DNA from 3 places in the Streptomyces sp. NPDC047982 genome. Region 2 is predicted to be linked to each of the others. Evidence: riboswitches for the same ligand, from Rfam matches in the RefSeq annotation. Region 2 holds a riboswitch; each other region holds the start of a gene.

The links. A riboswitch is a leader RNA that binds a small molecule or an ion and turns the genes downstream of it on or off. The one in region 2 is predicted to bind cyclic di-AMP.
Region 1: another riboswitch for cyclic di-AMP. It lies ahead of ACGF2V_RS17050 (transglycosylase family protein); the one in region 2 lies ahead of ACGF2V_RS11055 (LysM peptidoglycan-binding domain-containing M23 family metallopeptidase).
Region 3: another riboswitch for cyclic di-AMP. It lies ahead of ACGF2V_RS00055 (M23 family metallopeptidase); the one in region 2 lies ahead of ACGF2V_RS11055 (LysM peptidoglycan-binding domain-containing M23 family metallopeptidase).

The regions. Positions count from the first base shown of each region.
Region 1 covers NZ_JBIDBS010000012.1:124,063-133,896, forward strand. Annotated here, with positions in the region: gene ACGF2V_RS17040 (cytochrome P450) at 188-1,495, shown strand; gene ACGF2V_RS17045 (transglycosylase family protein) at 1,630-2,673, shown strand; cyclic di-AMP (ydaO/yuaA leader) riboswitch at 2,932-3,146, shown strand; gene ACGF2V_RS17050 (transglycosylase family protein) at 3,149-3,898, shown strand; gene eno (phosphopyruvate hydratase) at 4,457-5,737, shown strand; gene ACGF2V_RS17060 (septum formation initiator family protein) at 5,860-6,330, shown strand; gene ACGF2V_RS17065 (DUF501 domain-containing protein) at 6,517-7,050, shown strand; gene ACGF2V_RS17070 (Ppx/GppA phosphatase family protein) at 7,180-8,130, shown strand; gene ACGF2V_RS17075 (NAD(P)/FAD-dependent oxidoreductase) at 8,693-9,834, shown strand, end outside.
Region 2 covers NZ_JBIDBS010000007.1:70,444-80,277, forward strand. Annotated here, with positions in the region: gene ACGF2V_RS11035 (STM4013/SEN3800 family hydrolase) at 1-204, shown strand, start outside; gene ACGF2V_RS11040 (STM4012 family radical SAM protein) at 201-1,577, shown strand; gene ACGF2V_RS11045 (STM4011 family radical SAM protein) at 1,586-2,461, shown strand; gene ACGF2V_RS11050 (SGNH/GDSL hydrolase family protein) at 2,655-3,500, opposite strand; gene ACGF2V_RS11055 (LysM peptidoglycan-binding domain-containing M23 family metallopeptidase) at 3,713-4,660, opposite strand; cyclic di-AMP (ydaO/yuaA leader) riboswitch at 4,668-4,823, opposite strand; partial or broken gene ACGF2V_RS11060 (alpha-galactosidase) at 5,059-5,895, opposite strand; gene ACGF2V_RS11065 (tyrosine-protein phosphatase) at 6,080-6,892, shown strand; gene ACGF2V_RS11070 (DUF6126 family protein) at 6,919-7,086, opposite strand; gene ACGF2V_RS11075 (XRE family transcriptional regulator) at 7,122-7,730, opposite strand; gene ACGF2V_RS11080 (aspartate aminotransferase family protein) at 7,838-9,235, opposite strand; gene ACGF2V_RS11085 (hypothetical protein) at 9,232-9,501, opposite strand; gene hpnH (adenosyl-hopene transferase HpnH) at 9,609-9,834, opposite strand, start outside.
Region 3 covers NZ_JBIDBS010000001.1:16,143-25,976, forward strand. Annotated here, with positions in the region: gene trmB (tRNA (guanosine(46)-N7)-methyltransferase TrmB) at 1-474, shown strand, start outside; gene ACGF2V_RS00045 (PrsW family intramembrane metalloprotease) at 544-2,145, shown strand; gene ACGF2V_RS00050 (aldo/keto reductase) at 2,376-3,320, opposite strand; gene ACGF2V_RS00055 (M23 family metallopeptidase) at 3,430-4,464, opposite strand; cyclic di-AMP (ydaO/yuaA leader) riboswitch at 4,680-4,831, opposite strand; gene ACGF2V_RS00060 (PP2C family protein-serine/threonine phosphatase) at 5,145-6,317, opposite strand; tRNA gene ACGF2V_RS00065 (tRNA-Met) at 6,553-6,626, opposite strand; gene ACGF2V_RS00070 (SHOCT domain-containing protein) at 6,764-7,162, shown strand; tRNA gene ACGF2V_RS00075 (tRNA-Lys) at 7,420-7,492, opposite strand; gene ACGF2V_RS00080 (DEAD/DEAH box helicase) at 8,270-9,834, opposite strand, start outside.

The DNA of each region.
Region 1 (9,834 bases), on a different contig from region 2:
GTAACGGAGGCGCATATTCATATACGGGCGGCGCAGGGCACGGGGCTGCGGTCGGCGCGCACCCCGGTCCCCATCCTCCTGGCACAGCACCCCCGTACGGCGCCGGCACGCCTCCGGGACCGCGGCCGACGTACCTCCCTCCAGGGCGGCGGGGTCGGCTCCGAGGGGCGGCGGATAACGTCAAAGGGTGAACCACAGCCCCGACGACCGACCTGCCGACCGGCCCGCGGAGGCCCCCGCCACCTGCCCCGCGGACGCCCCCGAACTCTTCACATGGGAGTTCGCCACCGACCCGTACCCCGCCTACGCCTGGCTGCGCGAGCACAGCCCCGTGCACCGCACCTCGCTGCCCAGCGGCGTCGAGGCGTGGCTGGTGACCCGGTACGCGGACGCCCGGCAGGCGCTCGCCGACGCGCGGCTCTCCAAGAACCCGGCGCACCACGCCGAGCCCGCGCACGCCAAGGGGAAGACCGGCATCCCGGGCGAGCGCAAGGCGGAGCTGATGACGCACCTGCTGAACATCGACCCGCCCGACCACACCCGGCTGCGCCGCCTGGTCTCGAAGGCGTTCACCCCGCGCCGGGTGGCCGCGTTCGCACCGCGCGTGCAGGAGCTCACGGACCGGCTCATCGACGACTTCGCCGGGAATGGCAGTGCGGACCTCATCCACGACTTCGCTTTCCCGCTCCCCATCTACGCGATCTGCGACCTGCTCGGCGTCCCGCGCGAGGACCAGGACGACTTCCGGGACTGGGCGGGCATGATGATCCGGCACGGCGGCGGCCCGCGCGGCGGGGTCGCCCGGTCGGTGAAGAAGATGCGGGGCTATCTCGCCGAACTCATCCACCGCAAACGGGAGAACCCCGGGGACGACCTGATCTCCGGGCTGATCCGGGCCAGTGACCACGGCGAGCACCTCACCGAGAACGAGGCCGCCGCCATGGCCTTCATCCTGCTCTTCGCCGGTTTCGAGACGACCGTCAACCTCATCGGCAACGGGATGTACGCGCTGCTGCGCAACCCCGCCCAGCGAGACCGGCTGCAACGCTCCCTCGACGCCGGGGAGGGGGAGCTGCTGGAGACCGGGATCGAGGAACTGCTGCGTTACGACGGCCCGGTGGAACTGGCGACCTGGCGGTTCGCCACCGAGCCGCTGACACTCGGCGGCCGGAACATCGCGGTCGGCGACCCCGTACTGGTCGTGCTCGCCGCCGCCGACCGCGACCCGGCGCGCTTCGAGGGCCCCGACACGCTCGACCTCGCCCGACGCGACAATCAGCACCTCGGATACGGGCACGGCATCCACTACTGCCTCGGCGCACCGCTCGCCCGGCTGGAGGGACAGACCGCGCTCGCCACACTGCTCAGACGCCTGCCCGACCTGCGGCTCGCGGTGGAACCCACCGAATTGCGGTGGCGCGGCGGGCTCATCATGCGCGGACTGCGCACGCTCCCCGTGGAGTTCGGACCCCGGCCCGTCCAGCGCCGTTTTTGACGCCCCGTCAGAACTGTGATGTGTGCGTGATCCGCGCTGCACCGACTTGTGACACGCGTTCGAGTCCGGTTAGGTTCACCGTTCGACCCACCGGTCGCTCGTATGCACTCGTCCGTCACACGGAAGGCAACCTCATGGGCTCCGCGAACGGCAGACACCGTCGCCCTCGTCAGGCACCCGCCATCATCGTCGCGGCGGGCGTGACGGGATCCGCCATCGCCATCCCGCTGCTCGGTGCGGGCGCCGCGCAGGCGGCCGACTCCGCGACATGGGACCGGGTGGCCGAGTGCGAGAGCGGGGGATCCTGGAGCGCCGACTTCGGGAACGGCTCCTACGGCGGCCTCCAGCTCACCCCGGAGATCTGGAAGGCGTACGGCGGTGAGGCGTACGCCCCGCGCGCCGACCTCGCCAGCCGCGCCCAGCAGATCGCGGTGGCCCAGAAGATCCTGAGCGACCGGGGACCGCAGGCGTGGCCGAGCTGTGCGCCCATCTCCGGCCTCACGACGGGCGGGGGACTGCCCGGGGTCGACCCGGGGTCGACGTCCTCCGAGCAGTCCGCGAGCAGCGCCGGGCCGGAGCGGGGTGCACAGGCGCCGGGCGGCGCCGGGGTGGAGAGCGGAGCGAAGTCGACTGATGGGGCGTCAAAGTCCCCGTCCGGCGGTGACGCCACGCCTTCGGGCGGCACGGGTGAGCCGAGCGCCGAGGGCGGGGGCCGTGCCACGCCCTCGCCGACCGGGTCGGCCGCCTCGCCCTCCGATACGCGTCATTCGTCCGAATCAGTGGAAATAGGCGACTCCGACACTTCTGTCGCCCCGTCAGAGGCATCCGGGACACCAGCGACCCCGGAGGTCCCGGGAACCTCCGGGGATTCAGGCGCGTCCGGCGGTGCGGGCGGCAAGCATCGCGGTGTGCCGGCCGCCGAGGAAGGGCGAGGGGCCGACCGCGAGTCGGGCCGTCACGCCTCGCGCGGCGAAGGCGGCGGGCGCGACGCGGCCTCCCCGGCCGCCGGTAGCGCGTACACCGTCCGCCCCGGTGACAATCTCTGGGCGATCGCTGACGCGCAGAACGTTCCCGGCGGCTGGCCCGCGCTCTATGAGGCCAACAAAGAGGTCGTCGGCTCCGATCCGGATCTCATCCTCCCTGGCCAGAGCCTTGAGGTCGGCGTGGAATCCGACTGAGGCCGGGGTCGTTGACCGGCTGACGGCGCCTCAGGGACGGGGCGCTCCCGAGACCCGTGTCCACTTGCAAGCGAGTGAGACATGGGTCTCTTTGTGCCAATTGGCGTGTTGCGTCGGGAAGTCCCGTCCGTATCGCTCCCCACCTGCGAAAACCACGGTTCCTCACATGCGGGAGAGGGGGGATTGTCCGAAGTGTCCATCATTGAATGTGGGGCTTATATGTGATTACGGTCGTAACCGCTCGCACCGCGGGCCCCGTCGACCGTCACGCCGAATCCTGCCGTCGGTCGGAGGGAACAGACGCGTTCATGCGCCGTAGGCAGGAGCGGGGGACCCAGGTAGGCGTCGGCCCTGATCGTCGGAAGACGCGTCAGGACCGGCTTGGGGTGAAGTCGCGTGCTAGGACGTGCGACCGGGCAACTCACTCGGCCCGAACCCGACAGCTCACCTCGTAGGCGTCGGTGAGGAGACCTCCATGCTGTTTTCCGGCAAGGGCAAGCACCGCCGCCCGTCCAAGGCCGTCCGCGTCGCCACGCTCGCCGGAGTCGCCGGCTCCGCCGTCGCCGTCCCGCTGATGGGGGCGACCAGCGCCTCCGCCGCCTCCGTCGCCACGTGGGACGCCGTCGCCCAGTGCGAGTCCGGTGGCAACTGGTCCATCAACACCGGCAACGGCTACTACGGCGGCCTGCAGTTCTCGCAGTCCAGCTGGGCCGCCGCCGGTGGTCTGAAGTACGCGCCGCGCGCCGACCTGGCCACCAAGGCCCAGCAGATCGCCACCGCCGAGCGGCTCCTCGACATGCAGGGCCCGGGCGCCTGGGGCTGTGCCGCCGCCGGCAACCTGCGCAACGACGGCGTCGACCCGGGCGTCGACACCTCCTCGAAGAGCTCCGGCGCCGCCCAGAAGCAGAGCACCCAGGCGGCCCCCGCTCAGCAGTCGCAGCAGGCCCAGCCGAAGAAGGTCGAGCGCGCCGAGGCTCCCGCCTCCCGCTCCGACCGCCCCGCCGCCCCGCAGGCCGGGGCGAAGAAGACCGTCACCACCCCGACCGGCGAGAAGGTCAAGAAGGGTGACGGCGAGTACAAGGTGGTCTCCGGCGACACGCTCAGCAAGATCGCCGCCGAGCGTGGCGTCACGGGCGGCTGGCAGCAGCTGTTCGAGCTGAACAAGGACATCGTCAAGGACGCCGACCTGATCTACCCGGGTCAGCAGCTGCACCTGACGAAGTAGTTCCGGCGCCTCCTCTCCTCGCCCGGACACCCCGTACTCCGTATCCCGCGTCCCACGTCCGAGACGCCCATGGGCCTACGGGACGTCCAGGGCATTCGGGGTGTCACCACATACCCCGGACATGCCGGATCCCTGGACCCCCGGTTTCTCCGGCGCCCCGGATGTTCCGCCCCCTCGGACACCCCGGCCCGGCGCGCGTTCCCCGTGCGTGCCGGGCCGGGGGTTTCTGCTCGGTGGCCACGGCCCGCGCGACCGTGGTCGTTCCGAGCGACCGCGGTCCGTCGCCGTCGTGTCCGCCGCCGCGTCAGCCGTTCGCCGTATCCGGCGTCGTTGGGGGCGTCCGAGCTCGTCCGGGTCGGTCCGGGGCGGTCGTTCAACTGTTGTAGTCACTGATCCGTAATGTTCTGGCCATTTGTCCGGGATCGTGTGCTACCGGGTCCTTTTTCATCCCAGGGGGCGGGCGGTCGTCGGGCTGGGCGGGCGGGGCCGGTTAGGCTCTTGTCGCAAGGCCACAGTGACCCTGCAGAACCAGTGTCATATTCCAGAAGGAGATGCCTCGTGCCGTCCATCGACGTCGTCGTAGCCCGGGAAATCCTCGACTCCCGGGGGAACCCCACGGTCGAGGTCGAGGTCGGCCTCGACGACGGCAGCACGGGCCGTGCTGCCGTGCCGTCCGGCGCCTCCACCGGTGCCTTCGAGGCCATTGAGCTTCGCGACGGCGACCCCGACCGCTACCAGGGCAAGGGCGTCGAGAAGGCCGTCCTCGCCGTGATCGAGCAGATCGGCCCGGAGCTCGTCGGCTACGACGCGACCGAGCAGCGGCTGATCGACCAGGCGATGTTCGACCTGGACGCCACCGAGAACAAGGGCTCGCTCGGCGCCAACGCCATTCTCGGCGTGTCGCTGGCCGTCGCGCACGCCGCCTCCGAGGCGGCGGACCTGCCGCTGTTCCGCTACCTCGGCGGCCCGAACGCGCACCTGCTGCCCGTCCCGATGATGAACATCCTCAACGGTGGGTCGCACGCCGACTCCAACGTGGACATCCAGGAGTTCATGATCGCCCCGATCGGCGCGGAGTCCTTCTCCGAGGCCCTGCGCTGGGGTGCCGAGGTCTACCACACGCTGAAGAAGGTCCTGAAGGGCAAGGGGCTGTCGACCGGCCTCGGCGACGAGGGCGGCTTCGCGCCGAACCTGGAGTCGAACCGCGCCGCCCTCGACCTCATCATCGAGGCCATCAAGGAAGCCGGCTACGTCCCGGGCAAGGACATCGCGCTCGCGCTCGACGTCGCCGCGTCCGAGTTCTACAAGGACGGCGCGTACGAGTTCGAGGGCAAGTCCCGCTCGGCCGCCGAGATGACCGAGTACTACGAGGAGCTCGTCTCCGCGTACCCGCTGGTCTCCATCGAGGACCCGCTGTACGAGGACGACTGGGCCGGCTGGAAGATCATCACGGAGAAGCTCGGCACCAAGGTGCAGATCGTCGGTGACGACCTGTTCGTCACCAACCCCGAGCGCCTGGCCCGCGGCATCGAGGAGGGCTCCGCCAACGCCCTGCTCGTCAAGGTCAACCAGATCGGTTCGCTGACCGAGACCCTGGACGCCGTCGAGCTCGCCCAGCGCAACGGCTTCAAGTGCATGATGTCGCACCGCTCCGGCGAGACCGAGGACGTCACCATCGCCGACCTCGCCGTCGCGGTGAACTGCGGCCAGATCAAGACCGGCGCCCCGGCCCGTTCGGACCGCGTCGCCAAGTACAACCAGCTGCTGCGCATCGAGGAGATCCTCGATGACGCCGCGGTGTACGCCGGCCGCTCGGCGTTCCCCCGTTTCAAGGGCTGAGTCCCCAGGACGTTTCAAGGGCCGGGCCCGCACGGGCCCCGGAGGACCCGGCCTCCGTCCGTCCCCGTACGCGGTCCCGTACCGTGTGCGGGGACGGACGTGTGTGAAGGGGAGGCGGAGACATGGCCGCGAAGGACCGGGACCGGTTCTCCACCGCGACCCGGCTGCGACTGCTCGGGGAGCAGACCGCGGCCCGCGTCTACCGGTCGCAGACCCGTCGGCAGGACCGCCGCTCCCGGCTCACCGGCCGAGCCGCCTTCCTCGCCCTCGTCGTCTGCTCCCTCGTGGTCGCGCTCGCGTACCCGATACGGCAGTACGTGTCGCAGCGGGACGAGATCGCCGACCAGGAGCGGCTGGCTCGGGAGGCCCGGGCCCGAACCGAGGAGCTGCGCGACGAGAAGGCGCGGCTCCAGGACGACGCGTACATCAGACAGCTGGCCCGTAAGCACCTGCACTATCTTCTCCCCGGGGAGACGGGCTACACGGTGATCGACCCCGACGCGGTCAAGGAACGCGACGGCGAGACGGACGGGTCCGACCGGCCGTGGCACGAGAACCTCTGGGACGGGGTCGACAGCGCCGACCGCGGCTGATCCCAGCGCCCGTAGCCCTCCTGTCCCGCTCCCGTCCGCTCCCGGAACACACCCGGACCCCGGAGCACCGAACCCCTGGATCCCAGGACCCCCCGGACCCCGGTCCACGGATCCCTGGATCCTCCAGAACCTCAGTACTGTCAGAACATCAGTCAGTACCGTCAGAACCCCAGAACCTAGGCAGGCATGGAAACCCCCCCTCCGCAGACCGAGCCCACCGAGCCCACCGAGGCGGACATCGCCGCGTTCCAGCAGCAGCTGGGCCGCCCGCCGCGCGGGCTGCGCGCGATCGCGCACCGCTGCCCGTGCGGCAACCCGGACGTGGTCGAGACGCAGCCCCGGCTGGAGGACGGCACGCCGTTCCCGACGACGTACTACCTGACGTGCCCGCGCGCCGCCTCCGCGATCGGCACGCTGGAGGCGAACGGCGTCATGAAGGACATGACCGAGCGCCTCGGCACCGACCCCGACCTGGCCGCCGCCTACCGGGCCGCGCACGAGGACTACATCGCCCGGCGCGACGCCATCGAGGTGCTGGAGGGCTTCCCCAGCGCGGGCGGCATGCCGGACCGGGTGAAATGCCTGCACGTGCTGGTCGCGCACTCGCTGGCGGCGGGCCCCGGGGTGAACCCACTGGGCGACGAGGCGATCGCGATGCTGCCGGAGTGGTGGAGCAAGGGGCCGTGCGTGACGCCCTGCGCACCGGACGACGAGGGCTGACCGTTCCCACGGGGGCTCCGGCCCCCGACCCGCGCCCCTCGGCCGCCGCCGGGGCCGGTACGAGGGCCGCGCCCCGCCCCTCGTCCCCCGGCGGGGCCCGAGAGGCCCGACTCTCCACAGGAGCACCCCATGACCCGCGTGGCCGCCATCGACTGCGGTACCAACTCCATCCGTCTGCTCGTCGCCGAGGCCGACCCGTCCACCGGTGAGTTCGTCGAGCTCGACCGCCGGATGGAGATCGTCCGCCTCGGTCAGGGCGTCGACCGCACCGGCCGGCTCGCCCCCGAGGCGCTGGAGCGGACGTTCGACGCCTGTCGCCGGTACGCGGAGGTGATCGAGAAGCACGGGGTGCGGCGGATCCGTTTCGTCGCCACGTCCGCCTCGCGCGACGCGGAGAACCGCGACGAGTTCGTCCGCGGCGTGCTGGACATCCTGGGCGTCGAGCCCGAGGTGATCAGCGGCGGCCAGGAGGCGGAGTTCTCCTTCACCGGCGCCACCAAGGAGCTCGCGGGCCGCGACCACCTCGCGAAGCCGTACCTCGTCGTGGACATCGGTGGCGGCTCCACCGAGTTCGTCGTCGGCGACGACCACGTGCGGGCGGCGCGCTCCGTGGACATGGGCTGCGTGCGCATGACCGAGCGCCACCTCGTGCGCGACGGCGTCGTGACCGATCCGCCGACTCCTGGTCAGATCGCCGCGATCAGCGCCGATGTCGAGGCGGCTCTCGACCTTGCCGAGGAGAGCGTCCCGCTCACGGATGCCGCCACCCTCGTCGGCCTGGCCGGGACGGTCACCACGGTCGCCGCGATCGCCCTCGGACTCGACACGTACGACTCCGAGGCGATCCACCATTCCCGGGTCTCCCTGGAACAGGTCGAGGCGATCACCGCGCGCCTCGCCGCCTCCACGCACGCCGAGCGCGCGGCGATCGGCGCGATGCACCCGGGGCGGGTCGACGTGATCACCTCCGGGGCGCTGATCCTGCTCGCCGTGATGCGACGGGCCGGCGCGCGCGAGGTCGTCGTCAGCGAGCACGACATCCTCGACGGGATCGCGTGGTACGCGGCGGGCGAGGACTGACGGCCGGCGACGAGCGGCGGCGAGGGCGCCGGGGCGGGGCATTGAGGGTTGCGGTGGACGTCACGCCGGTCGCCTGCCCCGACGACGAGGATGGCACGTTCACCGGCCCGGAGGCGGCCTTGCCGCAGGCGCTGCGGCAAGGGGTGTGCCGGTCGCGCTCACGCGCGTTCCCGCCTGCGCTTTCCAGCCGCCGGGGGCCGGTTGCGGAGGGCCCGGAGGGGCATCCTGCGACAAAGTTCGTGAACTTCTTCACAAGTAATTCGGCCCCGTGAAGGGCGGTTCCGGTCCGTGCGGGGCTCAGGAGCCGTTCGCGGCGTCGTTCCACACCGGTTCAGCGCTGTTTCGATCGTGTTCCCGTGAGTCGGGCCGGGGTGGTGGTCCACTGCCTCTTCGGACACAAGGTCCAGCTCACAAGCGGTGAACAACGTCCGTCCGGGCTCTCTGGTTCCCTTTTGGTGTCATGACCTCGGTCACGTGGGCGGGGCAGTGTAGCAGAGGGTTGGGTCAACCTTGTGAAGGGGCTCACGAGGGGGCCCGTGGAGCGGGGTGGATACTCGATGCCATGAGCACCACGGAGCGTCCCAGGATCCTCGTAGTAGGCGGTGGGTACGTAGGCCTGTACGCAGCTCGACGCATTCTGAAGAAGATGCGCTACGGAGAGGCGACCGTCACGGTCGTCGACCCGCGCTCGTACATGACGTACCAGCCCTTCCTCCCCGAAACCGCCGCCGGCAACATCTCGCCCCGGCACGTCGTCGTCCCGCTGCGGCGCGTACTGCCGAAGGCCGAGGTTCTCACCGGCCGGGTCACCACCATCGACCAGGACCGCAAGGTCGCCACGGTCGCCCCGCTCGTCGGCGAGGCGTACGAGCTGCCCTTCGACTACCTGGTCATCGCGCTGGGCGCGGTCTCCCGCACCTTCCCGATCCCCGGCCTCGCCGAGCAGGGCATCGGCATGAAGGGTGTCGAGGAGGCCATCGGCCTGCGCAACCACGTCCTGGAACAGCTGGACAAGGCCGAATCGACGACCGACGAGGAAGTCCGCCGCAAGGCGCTCACCTTCGTCTTCGTGGGTGGCGGTTTCGCCGGTGCCGAGACCATCGGCGAGGTCGAGGACATGGCCCGCGACGCGGCGAAGTACTACACGAACGTGAAGCGCGAGGACATGCGCTTCATCCTCGTCGACGCCGCCGACAAGATCCTGCCCGAGGTCGGCCCGAAGCTGGGCGTCTGGGGCCGTGAGCACCTGGAGTCCCGCGGCATCGAGGTCTTCCTCGGAACCTCCATGGACTCATGCGTCGACGGTCACGTGGTGCTGAAGAACGGCCTGGAGGTCGACGCCGGCACCATCGTGTGGACCGCCGGTGTGAAGCCGAACCCGGCGCTCGCCCGATTCGGTCTGCCGCTCGGCCCGCGCGGCCACGTGGACACCTCCGAGAAGCTCCAGGTGCAGGGCACCGACTACATCTGGGCCGCGGGCGACAACGCCCAGGTGCCGGACATGGTCGGCCGCCGGGCCGGCAACCCGAACGCGTGGTGCCCGCCGAACGCCCAGCACGCGCTGCGTCAGGCCAAGGTCCTGGGTGACAACGTCATCGCCGGGATGCGCGGCTTCCCGCAGAAGGAGTACAGCCACGCCAACAAGGGTGCCGTCGCCGGTCTGGGGCTGCACAAGGGCGTCGCGATGATCAACCTGGGCAAGAT
Region 2 (9,834 bases):
GCCGCGCTCGAGTACGTCGACGCCCACATCGGACGGCTCTTCGCCGCCGCGAGCAGCCGTCGCCGCTGCTTCGCCATCGTCTGCTCCGACCACGGCACGGCGTACGGGGACGACGGCTACACCGGTCACCGGATCGGCCACGAGTCCGTGTGGACGGTCCCGTACGCGCACTTCTTCCTGGAACCGGGGGCCATCGCGTCATGAGCCGCACCACGACCGTCGCACCGGCCGTCCGACCGTACCGGAGCTACGTCTACGCCTATCCGCACAAGACGGCCTACCGGCCCCTGCCGGGCCGGCCGGCGCTGCGGGAGCTGTGGGCCTCGGAGCGCAAGGACGCGCTCTCGCTCTACCTCCACGTACCCTTTTGCGAGGTCCGTTGCGGCTTCTGCAACCTGTTCACCCGGATCGGAGCTCCCGACGAGCTGACGACCCGCTACCTCGACGCGCTGGACCGGCAGGCGGTCGCGGTCCGTGACGCGCTGGGCGACGCGGAGCCGGTGCGGTTCGCCGCGGCAGCGTTCGGCGGGGGTACGCCCACGTTCCTGACGGCGGCCGAGCTGGAGCGGCTGTGCGACATCGCGGAGAAGCGGATGGGCGCCGATCTGCGGTCCGTTCCGCTGTCCGTCGAGACGTCGCCGTCGACCGCGACCGCCGACCGGCTGGCCGTCCTCGCGCAGCGGGGCGCGACGAGGATCAGCATCGGGGTGCAGAGCTTCGTCGAGGACGAGGCCCGCGCCGCCGTCAGGCCGCAGCGCCGCGCCGATGTGGAGGGCGCGCTGGACCGGATACGCGACGCGGGTGTCCCGGTCCTGAACATCGACCTGATCTACGGCATCGAAGGGCAGACCGAGGACAGCTGGCACACCTCGCTGGACGCCGCGCTGCGATGGCGGCCGGAGGAGCTGTACTTGTACCCGCTGTACGTCCGCCCGCTGACCGGTCTCGGCCGACTGGGCTCGGAGGCGCGGGCGGACGAGCGGGACGCGGCGGACGCCGCCTGGGACGAGCAGCGGCTGCGGCTGTACCGCGCGGGCCGGGACCATCTGCTCGCCCGCGGCTACGAGCAGGTGTCGATGCGGATGTTCCGCCGCGCCGACGCCCCGCGTACGGACGGCTCCGACGACTACGCCTGTCAGACGGACGGCATGATCGGTCTGGGGTGCGGGGCCCGTTCGTACACGTCGCGGCTGCACTACTCCTTCGACTACGCGGTGGAGATGCGCGAGGTGCGGGCGATCATCGACGGGTACACCGCCACCGAGGACTTCTCGCGCGCCGAGGTCGGACGGTACGTCGACGGCGACGAGGCGCGCCGGCGCCATCTGCTGCAGTCGGTGCTCCAGGCCCAGGGGATGCCGATGGCCGACTACCTCGAGCGGTTCGGCTGCCTGCCCGCCGACGACTTCCCCGCCGAGCTGGCCCGGTTCGAGGAGCGCGGCTGGCTCGACACGGCGGCCGGGGCGTCCGGTCTGCTGCGGCTCTCCCCCGAGGGCCTGGCCCATTCCGACGCGCTGGGCCCCGAGCTCTTCTCCCCCGGTGTACGGGCCGCGATGGCCGCGTACGAGCTGAAGTGAGCACGCCCATGGACCTGACCATCCTCTATCGCGGCCCGCTCGCGTCCTGCGACTACGACTGCCCGTACTGCCCGTTCGCCAAGCGACGCGACAGCCCGGAGCAGCTGCGCGCGGACCGCGCGGCGCTGGAGCGGTTCACGGCCTGGGCCGCGGAGCGGACGAGCGACCGGCTCTCGGTCCTGTTCACGCCATGGGGCGAGGGCCTGGTCCGGTCCTGGTACCGGCGGGCGCTGGTCGGTCTCGCGCGCTCGCCGCACATCGGCCGGGTCGCGATCCAGACCAATCTCAGCGGCCGCACCGGGTGGCTGGCCGAGGCGGGTGAGGCCGGGCGGGAGAAGATCGCGCTCTGGTGCACGTACCACCCCGGTCAGACGCCGTACGAGCGGTTCCTGGGCAAGTGCCGGGAGCTGTCCGCGCTCGGCATCCGCCACAGCGTCGGTGTGGTCGGCCTCGACGAGCACCTGGACGAGGCGCGTCGGCTGCGGGCCGCGCTGCCGGACGAGGTGTACCTGTGGGTGAACGCGGCGGAGGGGCACACCTATACGGACGAGGAGGCGGACCGCTGGACGGCGATCGACCCGCTCTTCCCGTACAGCAGACACCCGCACCGGTCGGCCGGGCTGCCGTGCCGGACGGGCGAGTCGGTGATCTCCGTGGACGGCGACGGCACGGTGCGGCGCTGTCATTTCGTCCGGGCGGAGCTGGGCAACCTCTACGACGGGAGCTACCGGGAGGCGCTGCGTCCGCGTGCCTGTCCGCTGGCCGTGTGCGACTGCCACATCGGCTACGTGCACTTGGAGACGCTGCCGCTCTACGACGTGTTCGCGGGCGGGGTGCTGGAACGGATACCCGCGGGCCCGCCGTCGCTCGCCGGACGGCCGTGAGAGCGGGCCGCCCGGAATCCGCGCGGCCCTGAGCGCGGCCGGCCCCGCACCGGTGTGCCCTCGTTCGCGAGGTGGCCCTGGGCCGGGGCCACCCCGCGAGCGGTATGGGGCGTCACGGATGGGGGGACGTCCACCGGATCCCGTCGGCGAGGTCCGGACCGCCCTTCCGGCGGGTGACGCCTCGAGACGCTCCTCAGAGCGGCAGGAGGTCCGGCCGCTTCGCCTCGACGTGGTCGCCCGAGGACTCACCGCGCAGCCGTCGGCCGATCCATGGCACCAGGTGCTCGCGCGCCCAGTGGATGTCGTCGCGGCGGACTTCGAGCGTGCCGCGCTGGGCCTGCGGGGGCCACGGCTGGTCGGGGTCGGCGGGCACCTCGATCCCGAGGACCTGGGCGGCGCGCAGCGCGACCCTGGTGTGCCCCTCGGGTGACAGGTGGAGCCGGTCGTCGTCCCAGGCCCGCCGGTCCTGGACGGACCGCAGCGACCACAGGTCGAGGACGGGGCAGCCGTAGCGGTCGGCGATGGCCCGTACGTGGGCGGTGTACGTGGCGATCTTGCCGCGCAGATGGCGAAGCACGGGAACGCCCCGGGTGTCGAAGCCGGTGGTGACCATGACGATGCCGACGGACGCGGTCAGTTCGGCGACCGCGCGCTCGAAGCGTTCCGCCACGTCGTCGGGGTCGGTGCCGGGCCTGATGATGTCGTTGCCGCCCGCACAGAAGCTCACCAGGTCGGGTGCCAGCTCTTTGGCGCGCGGTACCTGTTCCTCGACGATCTGGTCGAGGAGGCGTCCGCGTACGGCGAGATTGGCGTAACGGAAGTCCGCATGCGCGGGACCTTCGGCGCTCGTCCTCTCGGCGGGGTCCGGGAGCTGGTCCGCGAGAAGCACGGCGAACCGGTCCGCCCAGCCGACGGGGGTTCCGTCCGGTCCGGGGTCGCCGACCCCTTCCGTGAAACTGTCGCCGATCGCCGCGTACGACCCGATGACGCCCTTTCGGTCGATGACGCCACGCTGGTTTTTTCTCGAATCGTCTGCCACGAACGCTCATCCTGCACTGACGAATGTGACCTACGCGACCGTAATAAAGGGTTGACGGGTGGTGAGATAGGCCACCTGGCCAGGTTCGCCGTCGGGGGAACACGCGGCACGGAGGGGCGCGTGCGCTGTCGCGCGCCCCTCCGTGCCGACCGGGCCGGGCCCGGCCGCTCCGGTCGCCGGACCGTTCGGCCCGGGTGTGTGGAGTGCGTGGCTCAGACGTGGATGCCGTGGGCCGCGAGGTAGGCGATCGGGTCGATGTCGGAGCCGTACGCCGGGCCGGTGCGGACCTCGAAGTGCAGGTGCGGTCCGGTGGAGTTCCCGGTGGAACCGGAGAGACCGATCTGCTGACCCGGGCTCACGGACTGACCCGCCGAGACGGAGATCGAGGACAGGTGCCCGTACTGCGAGTAGCGGCCGTCGGCATGCTTGATGACGACCTGGTTGCCGTAGGCGCCGCCCCAGCCGGCGGTGACGACGGTGCCGGAGGTGATGGCCTTCACGCTGGTTCCGGTGAAGACGGGGAAGTCGATTCCGGAGTGGCTGCCGCTGGACCAGTTGGATCCCGAGGCCCGGTAGGCGGTGGTGTGGTTGCCGGGAACCGGGGGCACGTAACCGGAGCCGGTGCTCCGGACCGCCTGGGCGGAGGTCTTCGCCTTCTCGGCCGCCCGGGGCTGGGCGGGGACGGACGCGGCCGGGGCGGACTTCTCGGTGACCGCCGACGGCACCGCGGGCACCTTCGACGGGAGGACGGAGCCCATGCCTCCGCCGGTGGGCGCGACGTGGCCCGACGCCTTGGCGCCGAGCGTCAGCTCGGTGCCCGGACGGATCAGGTCCGGGTCGGCACCGATGACCTCACGGTTGTCCTGGTAGAGCTTCTGCCAGCCGCCCTCGACATCGTGCTCGGCGGCGATCTTCGACAGGTAGTCGCCGGGAGCGACGGAGTACGTCGTGTCGGCGGCCGGTTCCTGGGCGACCCGCTGGGCCGGGGCGGTGTGCGCGGCGGCGGAGGCCGGCTTCGTGGCGGCGGCCTGCGGCGCGGCATGGGCGCCGGTGGCGCCGAGCAGCGGCAGGGCGATGACGGCGCCGCCGGTGCTCACGGCGGCGACACCGCGGGCGATCGCACTGGACTTGATACGACGGTGCTTACCCGAGATGGGCATGATGCGTTCTTCCTCTCCGGCGCCTGCGAGGTGAGCTGTCGGGTTCGGGCTGGAGATGCCCGGCCGCGGCGAGCGCGACTTCACCCCGAGCCGACCGGTCTTTCGCCGGCCGGCGGACCACTTGGTTCCCCCGCTCCTGCCACGCGTCGAGTGAGTGCGTTATCCGGTCGGCGGCAGGATTGGGCGGTCCGTCCGGATTGACGGTGACCGTAGGCGAGCCGCGGACCGAGAACAAGCCGTCGATTCCCGAGAGGATTCCGCGCCGAGAATTCGAGGCGGAATTCCGGTCACCCTCCGTGGATCCCAGATCTTGAATTCCCGCGCCGCGTACGGAATATCCGATCGGCCTGTCGGTACGCACGGTCACGGATATGATTCCGCTCACGAGCGCGAATCCCTCACAGAATCGATTTGGTCATACGCCAACAGATATGCTCAATACGGACATTCGATCGACGTCGCGCGTGCCGGAGCCTCAGCACCCGCGCGTCGAGGTCCCCCGCAGCCCCGTGAGCAGCCCCTGGTGCAGCAGTACCGACCCGCGGTGCACCGCCCCGCAGAGATCCGTCCAGCTCCACGCCTCGGGCGACTCGCTCCACTCGGCGAGGTCCCCGCCCACGCCCAGCGCCCCGGCCATCGCACTCACGAAGCGGAGTCCCAACGAGCCGACCCGACCGCTGAACTGGACGTTTGGGCTGTCCGTGCCGCACGCGGACTTCAGCCGGGCCGGATGGATCTGGCTGAACCCCTCCTGGATGGCGAGGCGGCCGAGCGGGTCGGTGTCGTCCCGGTTCCACACCCGGTTGGTACGGGAAGGGATACCCAGGTCGATCCGGCCGCCGCCGCCCGAGCAGGATGCGAGGCCACCGAGGGGCAAGCCGCCCGCAGTCGGTCGATCAGCGCGTACAGACCCTCGACATCCTCGGGCCAGAGATTTTGCGGATATTCCTCGCCCGGCCATCCCGCATTGGTGAACCGCGGTTGCAGTCCCATTTCGCATAGTCGATGGGCCTACCGGAGAGCAACGCGTCCAGTTGCTCCCGGAGATACTCCCGCACATCGCTCCGGGCGAGATCGAGTACCCGTTGATGGCGGAACTCCGTCCGCGTCGGCCCGGGGAAATGCTGCCCGGTCGGGGGTGCACGATAAAGATCACTGTCCGCATTGACCATTTCCGGTTCGATCCAGATACCGAACTGCATGCCGCGCGTGTGGACTTCGTCGGCCAGGGGCTTCGGGGGCCGAGCGATGGTGTCGTGACGATCGCGCAGGCCGAATTCGCCTCGGAGGCACGGAGATTGGCGCGGGCATCGACAGAGCGGAGGGCGAGATGATTGCCTGAGGAACCGATGTCGTATCGTCGCGGGAGTGGCCTTGTCGGCGACTCGCACCGACGGCCGGACACCCCCAGGAGTCACTGTGACGCAGCAGCTGCCGCAGATCCCGTCGACGGAACCCGAGCTGGCGGGCGTCCGCAACTTCCGCGACGTGGGCGGGCTGCCCACCGAGGACGGTCGGCGGGTGCGGCACGGGCGGCTCTTTCGCAGCGGGCATCTCGCGCACGCCACCGCCGAGGACGCCGCCTTCCTGACCGGTCTGGGGCTGCACACCGTCTTCGACTTCCGCAATGCCGCGGACCGCCGGCTCGACGGGCTCGACGTGGAACTGCCGGGTGTGCGAAATCTCAGCATCCCGCTCTCCGACCCGGCGGACGGTGCCGAGTTCTGGCGCATGGTCCGCGACGGCGACCTGGACCAGCTGCGCTCGCTGCTCGCCGACGGGAAGGCGGCGGACCGGATGATCGCCTCGTACCGTGCGATCATCCTGGAACGCACCGCCGAGCACAGCCGGGTGCTGCACGCCCTGGCCGAGGACAGCGTTCCGGCGCTGATGCACTGTGCGGCGGGCAAGGACCGGGCCGGTCTGTCGATCGCGGTGTCGCTGCTCGCGGTCGGTGTCGAGCGCGACGCCATCGAGGCCGACTACCTGAAGTCCAACGAGGCGCACCGCCGTTACCGGATCCGCCGCAGCGACACCTCGGCGGACGGCTTGTCGGCCGAGGTGCTGGAACTGCTCAATCCGCTCTTCGGCGCGCACCGCGACTACCTCGTCGCGGCGTTCACCACCATCGAGGAGACCTGGGGCGGCACGGAGCGTTACCTGGAGGAGGGCCTGGGGCTGTCCGCCGAGACCCGTGAGCGGCTGCGCGACCGGCTCCTCGAATCGGTCTGACGCCAGCCGCCCGTCGGTCGCGGTGGTCAGCCTTTGCCGGCCACCGCGAAGAGGATGTACAGGAAGGCCGCGAAGACGTGCCCGGCGATGAGATAGGCGAACAGCCGGATCACGACGCCGCGCGGGAATTTGCGTTCCTGCGCCTCGTACTTCTTGGCCGACCCCAGTGGGTCGAAGTTCTCTGAATCGGACATGGCGGTCCTCTCTGGTGACCGGCCGGGGGCCGGTCTCAGCGGCGGTGGATACCGTCGCCGAGACACAGCTCGGCGGCGGGGCTCTGCAACAGGGTGTGGACGAAGAGGAGCTCGGCTCCGTCACGGTCGACGGCCGTGACGCGGTGCGGGGTGAGCGAATCGTAGTGCGCGCTGTCACCGGGGGCGAGGTCGTGCACGGTGTCCCCGAGCGTGACCCGCAGATGGCCCGCGAGCACGTACAGCCACTCCTCGCCGGGATGCACCCGCACCAGGTCGCCCTGCGCGCCGTGCAGGACCCGGACCCGGAGCGCCTGCATCGCCCGGCCGGGACTGCCCGCCCGCTGGTACTGCCAGCCGCCGGCCTCGGCACCCTCGAACGCCCCGCCGCGGATGATCGCCTCCCGTTCGGGGGGCCTCTCGCCGAGCAACTCGGAAACCGTCGTACCGTAGATCCTGGCAAGACCGAGCAGCATCGGCAGCGACGGCTGTCGACGGCCCGTCTCGAGCCGGGAGAGGTGGGCGGGCGAGAGCCCGGCCCGCTGGGCGGCGGCCTCCAGGGTGAGACCACGGCCACGGCGCAGATCGCGCAGGCGAGGCGCGACCTCGGGCAGCTCGTCGGCCGCCGCTCCGTCCGGAGTGTTCATGTACCCATTGGGCCAAAATCTTTCCTCTCGGGCAAATTTCTTACCTGAGAGGCAAAAGGTGGCCATGGCCGCACCGACCCCTGTCCGGACGGGGGCCGTGGCCGGGGTCAGCGGTGGGCGACGGCCTGTTTCACCAGGGTCCTGCCGAAGTCCCACATCAGTCCGCCGCCGCTGTGTGCCTCGTCCATGACGGCGGTGAACGCCGTGACGAACCGGTCGACCTCCGGCTCCCCGATCACCAGTGGCGGAATCAGCTTGATCACTTCCATGTGGTCACCCGAGACCTGGGTGAGGATGCGGTGCTTGCGGAGCAGCGGCACCACGACCATCTGCGCGAAGAGGCCCTTGCGGGCCGTCTGCAGCATCGTCCACCGGCCGCGCAGCTTCAGTGACGAGGGCCGACCGAACTCGATGCCGATCATCAGCCCGCGCCCGCGCACCTCGCGCAGCAACTCGTACCGGTCGATCAGCGCGGCCAGCCGTTCGCGCAGCAGATCGCCGGTGCGGCGCGCGCCGGCGACGACGTCCTCGTCATCCATCACCGCGAGGACCGCGAGCCCGGCGGCCATCGCCTGGGCGTTGGAGCCGAAGCTCGCGGAGTGCACCAGGACCCGGTCCATCGAGGAGTAGACCTTCCTGAAGATCCAGTCCTTGCCGAGCGTCGCCCCGACCGGCACATAGCCCCCGGAGAGGGCCTTGGCGACGCAGACCAGATCGGGTTCGACGCCCTCCTCGTGCTGGTACGCGTAGAAGTCCCCGGTCCTGCCGAGCCCCGTCTGCACCTCGTCGGCGATGAGCAGCGCCCCGTGCCGGTGCAGCAGCTCCTGCGCGGCCCGCAGGTAGCCGGGCGGCGCCGCGTGGACGCCCTTGCCCTGGATCGGTTCGACCACCAGCGCCGCGACGTCCCCGCGCCTCAGTTCGCGCCTCAGGGCGTCGAGGTCGCCGAGCGGGACGGCGGTGTCCGGCAGCAGCGGCGCGAAGCCGTCCCGGAAGCCGCTCTCGCCGTTGACGGACAGCGAGCCGGTCGTCAGCCCGTGGAAGGCGTGCGCGCAATAGAGGACCCTGGGCCTGCCGGTGGCGTACCGGGCGAACTTCAGGGCGGTCTCCACGGCCTCCGTACCGCTGTTGCCGAAGAAGACCCGATCCAGGTGCGGGCTGTGCGCCAGCAGCCTCTCGGCCAGCAGTCCGGGCAGCGGCTGGCAGTCGAAGCGGGTGAGGTCGGCGAGCGAGGCGTCGAGGACGTCGTGCAGCGCCTTGCGCACGACCGGGTGGTGCCGGCCGAGGCCCATCACCCCGAAGCCGGCGAGCATGTCGAGGTAGTCGTTGCCGTCCGCGTCCCAGAAGTACGCGCCCTCGGCCCGTTCGTAGACCTGGTCGAAGCCGAGGGTGCGCAGCATGCGGGGCAGCTGGTGGTTGAGGTGCTTCGTGTGCAGTTCGTAGCGTTCGGGGCCGCGCTCGGCGAGGAGCCGTGCCAGGTCGAAGCCCTTGGGTTCGTCGTCCTTCATTCCGTGCCCTCCTGGTCCGTCCGGCCGCCTCCCCGGTGGCCGTTGCGGCGCTGATCCCTCCGGCGTTCTCGACCGGTGCGCCCGACATCGGCCGGCACCTCGGTGCGTGTGCCGTGGGCGAGGAACCGCTCGGGGACGCCGAACGTCCGCGGCGGTACGTCGCCCCCGGCGTCCCTCAGCACCTGACCGACCGCCCCGGGCGACCGCCGTTCCCCGTCCGTCCCCCGTCCGCGTCCGGCCGTGCGCGCCGCGGTCGTCGACCGCACGGGCACCTCCCCGCCCGCGACGCGCCGCCCGGGGCGGCGCGTCGCGGGCGGCGGGGCCTGCGGTACGGGGAGACCCTCGCGTGCCCGGCTCCGCGGCGGACGCGACGTCACCGGCTCCCGGCGAGCGTCTCGCGCGCGGCGCGCAGGGACTCCTTCAGCGATCCCATGGTGGCGAGGACGGCGGTCGGCTCGTAGCCGCAGTGCGCCATGCAGTTGGCACAGCGCGGGTCCTTGCCGCGGCCGTACTTGTCCCAGTCGGTCTTCTCGATGAGTTCGCGGTACGTGGGGACGTATCCGTCGCTCATCAGGTAGCAGGGCCGCTGCCAGCCGAAC
Region 3 (9,834 bases), on a different contig from region 2:
GCCGCCGACGACCCGGGAACCGGCATTCTCGCCGTCGACGTCCACACACCCGGCCAGGGCAATCTGCTCGGTCTCGCGGAACGGAACGGCCTGTCCAACATCCGCGTCGCCAACGGCGACGCGATCATCCTGCTGCGCGAGATGCTGAAGCCGGACTCGCTGGACGGGCTGCGGGTGTACTTCCCCGACCCGTGGCCCAAGAAGCGTCATCACAAGCGTCGGCTCATCCAGCCGGAGTTCCTCGACCTGGTGGCCCAGCGGCTGAAGCCGGGCGCCCTGGTCCACTGCGCGACCGACTGGGAGCCGTACGCGGAGCAGATGCTGGAGGTGCTGACCGCGCACCCCCTCTTCGAGAACACCCTGCCGGAGGGCGGCTACGCGCCGCGCCCCGCGTTCCGGCCGCTGACCCGGTTCGAGGGCCAGGGGCTCGACAAGGGCCATGTCGTGCACGACCTGCTCTTCACCCGTCGCTGACGCTCCGCGACCGTCCACCACCGGCCATTCCCCGTGGCCGGTGTCGGTGCCGCTCGTTAGGGTCGTGGGGTGGTATACGAAGGGTCTGTCCAGCAGCGGCAGCCGCACCCGGCCGTCCCGGTCCTCGAGGAACAGCGGGTCGGCGAGATCCTGGCCGGCGTGCCGGAGCGCAGGCACTGGCGGTACCGGCCGCGCCGCGTCGGCATGGTGTGGCGCAGCAGGACGTTCCGCGTCGCGGCCGTGTGCACGGTACTCGCGGTGTGCGCCCTGGCGATCCTGGCCCTGGTCCGCAATCAGACAGGCACCGAGGGCTTCCTCGTCGGTATCGGCCTCGCGGTGCTGCCCGTACCGCTCCTGATGGCTGCGTTCCGCTGGCTGGACCGGGTCGATCCCGCGCCCTGGCGGAACCTGCTGTTCGCCCTGGCCTGGGGTGCGTTCGCGGCCGCCCTGATCGCGATCCTCGCGAACTCGTTCGCCACCCGCTGGATAGCCACGGCCACCGCCGACCCGTCGAACGCGGACATCCTCGGTGCCACGGTCATAGCACCGGTCGTCGAGGAGAGCGCCAAGGCCGCCGCGATCCTGCTGGTCTTCCTGTTCCGAAGACGTGAGTTCAACGGAGTCGTCGACGGCGTCGTGCTCGCCGGATTCACCGCGAGCGGCTTCGCCTTCACCGAGAACATCCTCTATCTGGGCAACGCCTTCGGCGAGGACCAGCAGACCGGGGCCTCGGGCGTCGTCTCGGTGACCGCCGCGACGTTCTTCGTGCGGGCGGTGCTGTCGCCGTTCGCGCACCCGCTCTTCACGATCCTGACCGGAACGGGCTTCGGGCTCGCCGCCGCCAGTGCCCGAAACCAGCGGTTCCGTCGCATCGGGCTGCCACTGCTGGGACTCGTCCTCGCCATGGGCATGCACGCGTTGTGGAACGGGTCGGCCTCCTTCTTCGGACCGCTCGCCTTCTACGCCGTGTACGCGGTGTTCATGGTCCCGCTCTTCGGCGTGGTGACCTGGTTGGTGATCTGGGCACGCCGACGCGAGCTGCGCGCGCTCGCCGCCGAACTGCCCGCCTACGCGGCGGCCGGCTGGCTGACCCCCGCCGAACCGCTCGCCCTCGCCTCCATGCGGGCCCGCGGCCTGGCCCGGGACGCGGCCCGACACCACTCCCTCGGAGCCGGGGGGCACTGGGGCGACCCGTACGGACCGGGCCACGGCCCCGCGGCCCCGGTCGCCGCGCCCGCCCGGACACCGTTCCAGGCACCGCTCCCCGCTCAGGCCGTGCCGCAGAACTGGGCGCACCACAAGGCGCACTCCAGGGCACACCGCAAGGCGCGGGCCCAGGCCAAGGCTCAAGGCAAGGCCGCCGCCCGCACCGTCGCCGAGTACGAGTCGTTCGCGATGTCACTGGCCTCGCTCCGCCGACAGGCCCGCCTCGGGACGGCGGGGCCCGACTTCGCCGCACGCGAGCTGGAGCTGCTGCACCACCTCTGGCAGCGCAGGGACGTGGCCGCCCCCGCCCTCACCTACGCGGCGCAGGCGGCGGGCCTCCTGCATCCCTACCCGTTCCCGCCCGGCCCGCCCGCGTACTGGCCGCCGACGTCGGCCCCGGCCGCGTTCCCGCCACCGCACCAGGCGTACGGCGGCTACAACCCGTACCAGCTACCGCCGCCGTAGCCGCGGACGCCCGAACGCCCCCGGTAGCACGGCGCTCCAAGGGCGTTCGGGAAGATCGGCGGCGAACGAAGCACGACCGGAACCGAGAACGGTCCGCCGAATCCGGCCGCGCTGCCGGTCGGGCCTGCCGACCGGGCCTGCCGACCGGACTTCCCAGCCGGGCCTGCGGGTCGGGCTGTGGGCCGCGCTGGTCGGCCGGGCTTGTCGGTGGCGTCCGTCAGGGACTTCCGTCAGGCGGATGCCTCGGTGAGGTCGGCCAGTTCCTCCTGGGTCAGCCGGAGGTCGGCGACGGCCGTCAGGGCGGGCACCTGCTCGACCGTACGGGCCGAGGCGATCGGCGCGACGACGGTCGGCCGCGACGCGAGCCAGGCCAGTGCCACGGTCGCGATCTGCGCGCCACGGGCCTGGGCGACCCTGTCGAGGGCGGCGAGGACCTGCTGCCCCCGCTCCGACTCCAGGTACTGCCCCGCGCTCGCCGCACGCGCGCTCTTCACCCGGGCCCCCGCGCGGTACTTGCCGGTGAGGAAACCGGAGGCCAGGGCGTAGTACGGGACGGCCGCGAGCCCGGCCCGGCGGGCCGTGTCCTGGAGCGCGCCCTCGTACGTGTCACGGGAGACGAGGTTGTAGTGCGGCTGAAGGGCGACGTAGCGGGCCAGCCCCTCGCGCTCCGAGAAGTCCAGGGCCGCCTGGAGCCGCCCGGGACTGATGTTGGACGCGGCGATCTCCCGCACCTTGCCGGCCTTCACCAGCTCGTCGAGGGTGGTGATGATCTCCTCGACCGGAACGGTCTCGTCGTCGAAGTGCGTGTAGTAGAGGTCGATGTGGTCCCTGCCGAGCCTGCGCAGCGACTCGTCCGCCGCCGCCTTGATGGTGGCGGCGGCGAGCCCCTTGTACGAGGGGTGTGCACCGACCTTGGTGGCGATGATGACGTCGGACCGGTCGGGACGGGCCGCGAGCCACTTGCCGATGACGGCCTCCGACTCGCCGCCCTCGTTGCCCGGCACCCAGGCGGAGTAGGCGTCGGCGGTGTCGATGAAGTTGCCGCCCGCCGCCGTGTAGGCGTCCAGCACGGCGAACGACTGCGCCTCATCGGCCGTCCAGCCGAAGACATTGCCGCCGAGGGCGAGCGGGAACACCTGAAGATCGGAAGAGCCCAGCTTACGGAGAGAAGTCATACCTGGATCAGCGTGTCCCGCCGACGTGGTATTTCCGCGTATCCGCCGGTCGGCGGACGGCTGCTGAAGCGTTCTCCGCCCGCGGAGCGGCTCAGGTGTCCCAGGTGTCTCAGATGTTGAGGCCCTTGTTCCGCAGCCAGGTCATCGGGTCCACACCTGTGCCGTCGGCGGTGTGGATCTCCAGGTGGAGGTGCGGGCCCGTCACGTTGCCGGTCGCCCCGACCCGACCGATGGTGTCTCCGGTGGAGACCTTCTGACCGGCTCCGACGCCGATCGAGGACTGGTGGCAGTACCACACCTCCGTACCGTCCTCCAGCTCCAGCACCGTGCGGTAGCCGTACGAACCGGACCAGCCCGCCGACTTGATGGTGCCGCCGTGCACGGCCTTGACCGGGGTGCCCGTCGGCGCCGCGAAGTCGAGGCCGGTGTGGTGGCCGGAGGACCACATCGAGCCGGCCTGGCCGTACGTCGAGGTGATCGTGTACGAGGTGGTCGGGAGGGCGTAGCTGGCGGCGAGCTTGGCCAGCCGCAGGGCCTCGGCCTTCTTCTTCGCCTTCTCCTGCGCCTTCTTCTTCTCGGCGGCGGCCTTGGCCTCGGCGGCGTCCTGCTGCTTCTTGGCCTCGGCTGCGGCCTTCTCCGCCGCGGCGTTCTCCTGGGCCTCCCTGGCCTCCGCGTCGGCGGCGGCCTGCTGCTGCTCGGCCTGCTGGAGGATACGGGCGCGGAGCGCCTCGCCCGCGTCGGCCGTGCCCTGCTCGGCCTCGGCGGTGGTGATGCCGGCGGTGGTGAGCGGGGCGGTGACGGCCCCGGCCCCGTCGTTCTCGGACTCGTCGGCGAGAAAGACGCCCACTCCGGGAAGGGACTTGGCGTCGGGCAGGTTGTCCGCGACGGAGTCGGGAAGGGAGATGGACACCGCCGGCTTGCCCTGCGCGCTGGCGATGCCGCCCGCGCCGACCGCCGCGATGACGCCGACCCCGAGCACCGCGGAACTGCGGGCGAGTCCGTTGCGCTGCTTGGCGACGCGGTGCTTGCCGCGTACGGGGCGGACGGTCTCCTCGGTGGGGTTCCACTCGTCCCAGCCGCGCTCGGGACCGCGGTCGCCGTCGATGCGGAAGTCGCCGCCGGGCAGGGTCGCGGTGGCGGCCATGTCCGGTCCGGCTCCGTGGTCCAGGGGCTCGGCGGCACCGCGACCGGCACCAGACACCGTCGTCATCCCGACCGTTGCGTAGTCGGAGCCGTAAGCGACACCGACGCCGGAGCCCTGCCCGGGGCCGTAGCCGGGGCCGAAGTCGGAACCGTACGCGGGGTCGAGCCGGTTGGGGGCCTCGGGGGCAGGCTTGTTGGACGCCACGGAGGCGCACTCCTTTCCTTCCTTCTCGCCTACCGGGTTAGCTGACGGGTTCGGAGCAGGAAGGTCTCCTACGGACCCTGCGTCTCTCACGAGACCCAGATGCCCGATTCACCCCAGGGTGGTGGTTCCCCGGTTCCCTTTCGGAATTCGGCGCTCGCGCACGGTGCCGCCTCTGACGACGGCTGGGACGACCGCGCTGCGTTATCGAACGTTAATAGACACCGGGCCCTGATTCCAAGCCGCTCCCACTGATCGTTCACGTCTTTGGCCTGGACTTTACTGGACATCTCGGGGCGTAATCAGACGACCTGATCGAGTCTCAGCCAATACCCCGCTTCTGACGTTGCGTCAAACGTTATGCGGAGCGACGCCTTTCGATTACGTACGGTGGCACCCCGGCCCGCACGGGCGCGCCCGGCCGCTCGAACGCCCCCGGCCCGCCCGTCACACCCGGGCCGGCCCCGATCCGGCCCCCGTCACGCCGGGGCCGGCCCCACGATCCGGACGGGCCTGCGCCGCTCCGGCTGCCCCGCCGCGGGGCACACGACCGCGAGCAGCGCCATGTCGTCGGTCGACTCCCCTCCCGTGTGCAGCCGTACGTCGTCGGTCAGCGCGGACAACAGCTCCTCCGGGTCGGGAAAGATCCGCCCGCGCAGCCGGGCCGCCGGATCGTAGAAGTCCCCTTCCTCGTTCCGCGCCTCGGAGAGGCCGTCGGTGTAGAGGAGCAGCGTCGCCCCCGGCGGCAGATCCCACTCGTCCGTCCGGTCGGGCCACGCGCCCAGGCCCATCCCGAGCGGCAGCGCGGGCACCGAGGGCTCCAGCACGTCCAGCACCCCGTCCGGATAGAGCAGGATCGGCTCGGGGTGGCCACGGTTGACGATCCGGACCCGGGACAGTCCGGCCGGGATCTCGGCCAGTACGGCTGTGGTGAAGCCCTCGGTGGCATCGGGGCCGCCCCTGCGCGCTCCCCCCTCCCGCGCCAGTGCCCGCTCCAGCCGACGTGCCACGCCCTCCAGCGAGCGTTCCTGCTCGGCCGCCTCCCGGAACGCTCCGATGACCACGGCGACCGTCTCCACGGCGTCGAGCCCCTTCCCCCGCACGTCGCCGACCACCAGCCGCACCCCGTACGGGGTGTCCGTCACGGCGTACAGGTCGCCGCCGACGAATTCGTCGGCCTGCGCCGCCTCGTACCGGACCGCCACATGCAGCCCGCCGATCCGGTCGGACGGCTTCGGCAGCACTGCCCGCATGGCCCGCTCCGCGATGACCCGCGCGGAGGCCAGTTGCTCACTGCTCCGCCGTACGACCTCGCAGATCACCACCGCGAGCACCGAGACGGTCGCCAGCGTGAGCAGTTCGATCAGCGACACGGCCGCCGACAGCGAGCCGGTGGCCAGCCGGAGCGCGAAGACGGCCAGCATCGCGGCGATGCCGGTGCGCACGGTGTTGGCCAATGAGAAGAAGGGCGCGGCGATCAGCGGCGCCGCCACGAACAGCGGAATGGCGGTGTAGACCGTCGGGGTGAGCAGTTCGAACACCAGCCCGCCGACGATCATCAGGGTCGGCAGCATGCGCACGAACCGCCTGACACCGACACCACCGGCACCACCTCCGGCGTGTCCACCGCGCCGCTTCAGCCGCTTCCACACCTGTGGTCTCCTGCCCGGTACGCACGGCTGCGGACGGTACCGAGCCCCGCACCCAGGCTCACCGGAGCAGAGCCGCGCGGCGAGTCCGCATCACCCGACAGAGGTACGCGCGTGGCACACCTCACACGCCGCCCGGCACACCTCGCGCCATCCGGCGACGGCACGGAAAACCTGGGGTTCGACACAAAAACCCCGGGCCCGGTGCGCTGTGCACGCTCCGGACCCGGGTCTTCAGTAGCGGGGACAGGATTTGAACCTGCGACCTCTGGGTTATGAGCCCAGCGAGCTACCGAGCTGCTCCACCCCGCGTCGGTGAACACAACTCTACGCCATGTCCGGCGTGCTCGTGACCACTCATGGACGACGAGCACGCTTGAATATGCGGTGATATGACTGATTTAAGCCAGTAGGCCGGCGCGACGGTCGGCGATGACCAGGGAGCGAACGTGGACGACTACCCCTTGCTCAACCTCTTCTGGACCATGCTCTGGTTCTTCCTCTGGATCATGTGGCTCTTCCTGCTCTTCAAGGTCGTCACGGACATCTTCCGCAGCGACGACCTGGGCGGCTGGGGCAAGGCCGGCTGGCTGCTCGTGACGCTGCTGCTGCCGTACCTCGGCGTATTGGTGTACGTGATCGCGCGCGGCAGGTCCATGGGCGGACGGGAATTCAAGGAAGCGCGGGAACGCGAGGCCGCCTTCAAGGCGTACGTGCGCGAGGCCGCCGGGGGCGGGCCGAAACAGGGCGGCCACGTGGACGACCTGGCGAAACTCGCCGAGTTGAGGGACCGGAACGCCCTCACGGACGAGGAGTACCAGCGGGCGAAGACGAAACTCCTGGCCTGAACCGAGGCACCCCTACCGAGGCACCCACCCCACCCGGGACCGATCTGCCACAAAGGCCGGGAAGCGGGAAAGCCGGGAGCAGGGAATCCGCGCAGCCCGCCGCGCCGAGGTCGAACGCCGGCCGTCCGGACACTCCGCCGACACTTCGGACGAGCCTCGGGCGAGCCAACGGCCTTCAGGGATGCGAAAAGCCCCCGCCGAAACGGGGGCCTCTGCGTTTTACCAGGTCGGAGGGCTTCACCCCTCCTCGCCAGACGTAGGCCGTGTGGGACTCGAACCCACAACCAACGGATTAAAAGTCCGCTGCTCTGCCAATTGAGCTAACGGCCCTCGCCGAACCACCCCTGAGCATAGCCCGCCGCGGAGCCGCCGCCGATCGGGTATCGGCTGCCGGGCCTGTCGTGGCGGGATCACGACGCGCGGACCGTGGCCACGGCGGCGCCTGTGCGTTCGTGATCCCGTCCCGCACGTCCGCGTCCCGCCCTGCTCCGGCGGGCTCCGGGGCCCGGGCCCCGGAGCCCCGTGACCGCCGGGGCCGCCTGGGCCGCCTGGGCCGGTCAGGAGATGCCCTTGTACCCCTGCCGACCCGTGGCGAGCTTCGTGCGCGAGCCGAATGAGTCCGTGCTGCTGCCCGTCACGGCGGCATCGGCGGCATCGGCGGCATCCGCGTCGGAGTGGTAGCTGTTCCCCGTCAGCCAGATCCGGGCGCGTTCCCGTCCGTCGGCACGAGGGCCGGCGCTTCCCCGGCACTGGCCGTCGGCATCGTGCCGAGGGCGGCCGCGGCCACGACGAGTGCGGCCAGGGCGGCGCTCCCGCGCCCGGCGGAGCGTCGAGGACGCCTGCGTGCAGAAGCCAGGCGGGCCAAAGGGCCGGTCCCCCTGAATACCTGAAATGCCAGCCCCCTCCCTCGTCCCCTGGCAGCGCCCCTCCTCCTGCCCAAGTCGCCGGATCCTGAAGGCCGTTGCTCATGTGGGGAAGCGAAAAGAAAGGCGGGCCCGCTCGTGAAGAGCGGGCCCGCCTTGCGGAGAACTCCGGTCGACGCGGCGGACCTTCAGCGGTCCGCCTCATCGTTCAGCGCGTTCACCCATCCAACGCGTTTCAGCGCGTTCAGCCGTTGCGCTTCCAGCGCGGCTTGTCGTCGCGGCGGCCGAAGGAACCGGCGCCGCGGTGGTCGTCACGCCGACCGTACGGGCGATCGCCGCCGCCGGAGCGGAAGCCGCCCGACGGGCGGTCGTCACGACGGTCGCGGTTGAACGGACGGTCGCTGCCGCCCGAGCGGAAGCCACCGGAGGGGCGGTCGTCCCGGCGGTCGCGGCCGAACGACGGACGGTCGTTGTCCCGGCGGTCGAAGGAAGGACGGTCGCTGTCACGACGCTCGAACGAGCGGCCACCGCGGTCGTCGCGACGGTCGTGGGAACGGTAGCCGCCCGACGGACGGTCGTTGTCGCGGCGGTCGCGGCCGAACGACGGACGGTCGTTGTCGCGGCGGAAGCCACCCGACGAACGGTCGTCACGACGCTGGAAACCACGGTCACCGCCACGGTCGTCACGCCGGTCGTTGTCGCGGCGGTCGCGGCCGAACGACGGACGGTCGTTGTCACGGCGGAAGCCACCCGACGAACGGTCGTCACGACGCTGGAAACCACGGTCACCGCCACGGTCGTCACGCCGGTCGTGGCTCCCGCGGTACCCGCCGCGGTCGCCGCCCCGGCTGTCCCGGCGCTCGAAGTTGCCGCGCTCGTCGCGCCGGTCGTCCCGCGCCGTGGGCTGCTCCGGCACGGAGACGGCGGCCTCGATCGCGGCCTCCGCCTCGGCGGCGGCCTCGGCGACGGCTGCCTCGGGATCCTCGCCCCGCTCGCGCGCGGCCCGCGCGACCAGGCGGTCCGCCTCCTCGCGCAGCTCACCGGCGCGGCGCTGGACGCGTTCGAGCTGCCTGGTCAGCTCCAGGACCTCGCGCTCGGCCTGCTTGGCGGCGTTGGCCGCGGAGTCCGCCTGGACCTCGGTCAGCGAACGGGCGCCGGTGATCTCGGCGACCTCCGGGTCGAAGGCGCCCGCGCCGCCCACGATGTGGCGCGATGCCTCGACGCCCGCGTCCTCCATCAGGCGGAAGATCTGGCGGCGCTGGTGCGGCAGTGCCAGCGACACGACGACACCGGACTTGCCGGCCCGGGCGGTACGGCCCGAACGGTGCAGGTAGTCCTTGTGGTCGCCGGCCGGGTCCACGTTCAGCACCAGGTCAATGCCGTCGACGTGGATGCCGCGGGCGGCGACGTCGGTCGCGACGAGCGCGTTGACATAGCCGTCCTTGAAGTCGGCGAGCACGCGGGTACGGGCGCCCTGCGTCATCCCGCCGTGGAGGGCGTCCGCCTTGACGCCCGCCGCGACGAGCTGCTCGGCGATGCGGTCGGCGCCCAGCTGGGTGCGGACGAAGATGATGGTGCGGCCCTTGCGGGCGGCGATGGCGGAGGTGACGGGCGCCTTGTCCTTCGGCTTCACGACGAGGACGTGGTGCGTCATGGTCGTGACATTGCCCTGGGCGCTGTCGACCTCGTGGCTCACCGGGTTGTCCAGGTAGCGCTCGACCAGGGTGCCGATCTCGTTCTCCATCGTCGCGGAGAAGAGCATGCGCTGACCGCCGGCCGGGACCTGGTCGAGCAACTCGGTGACCTCGG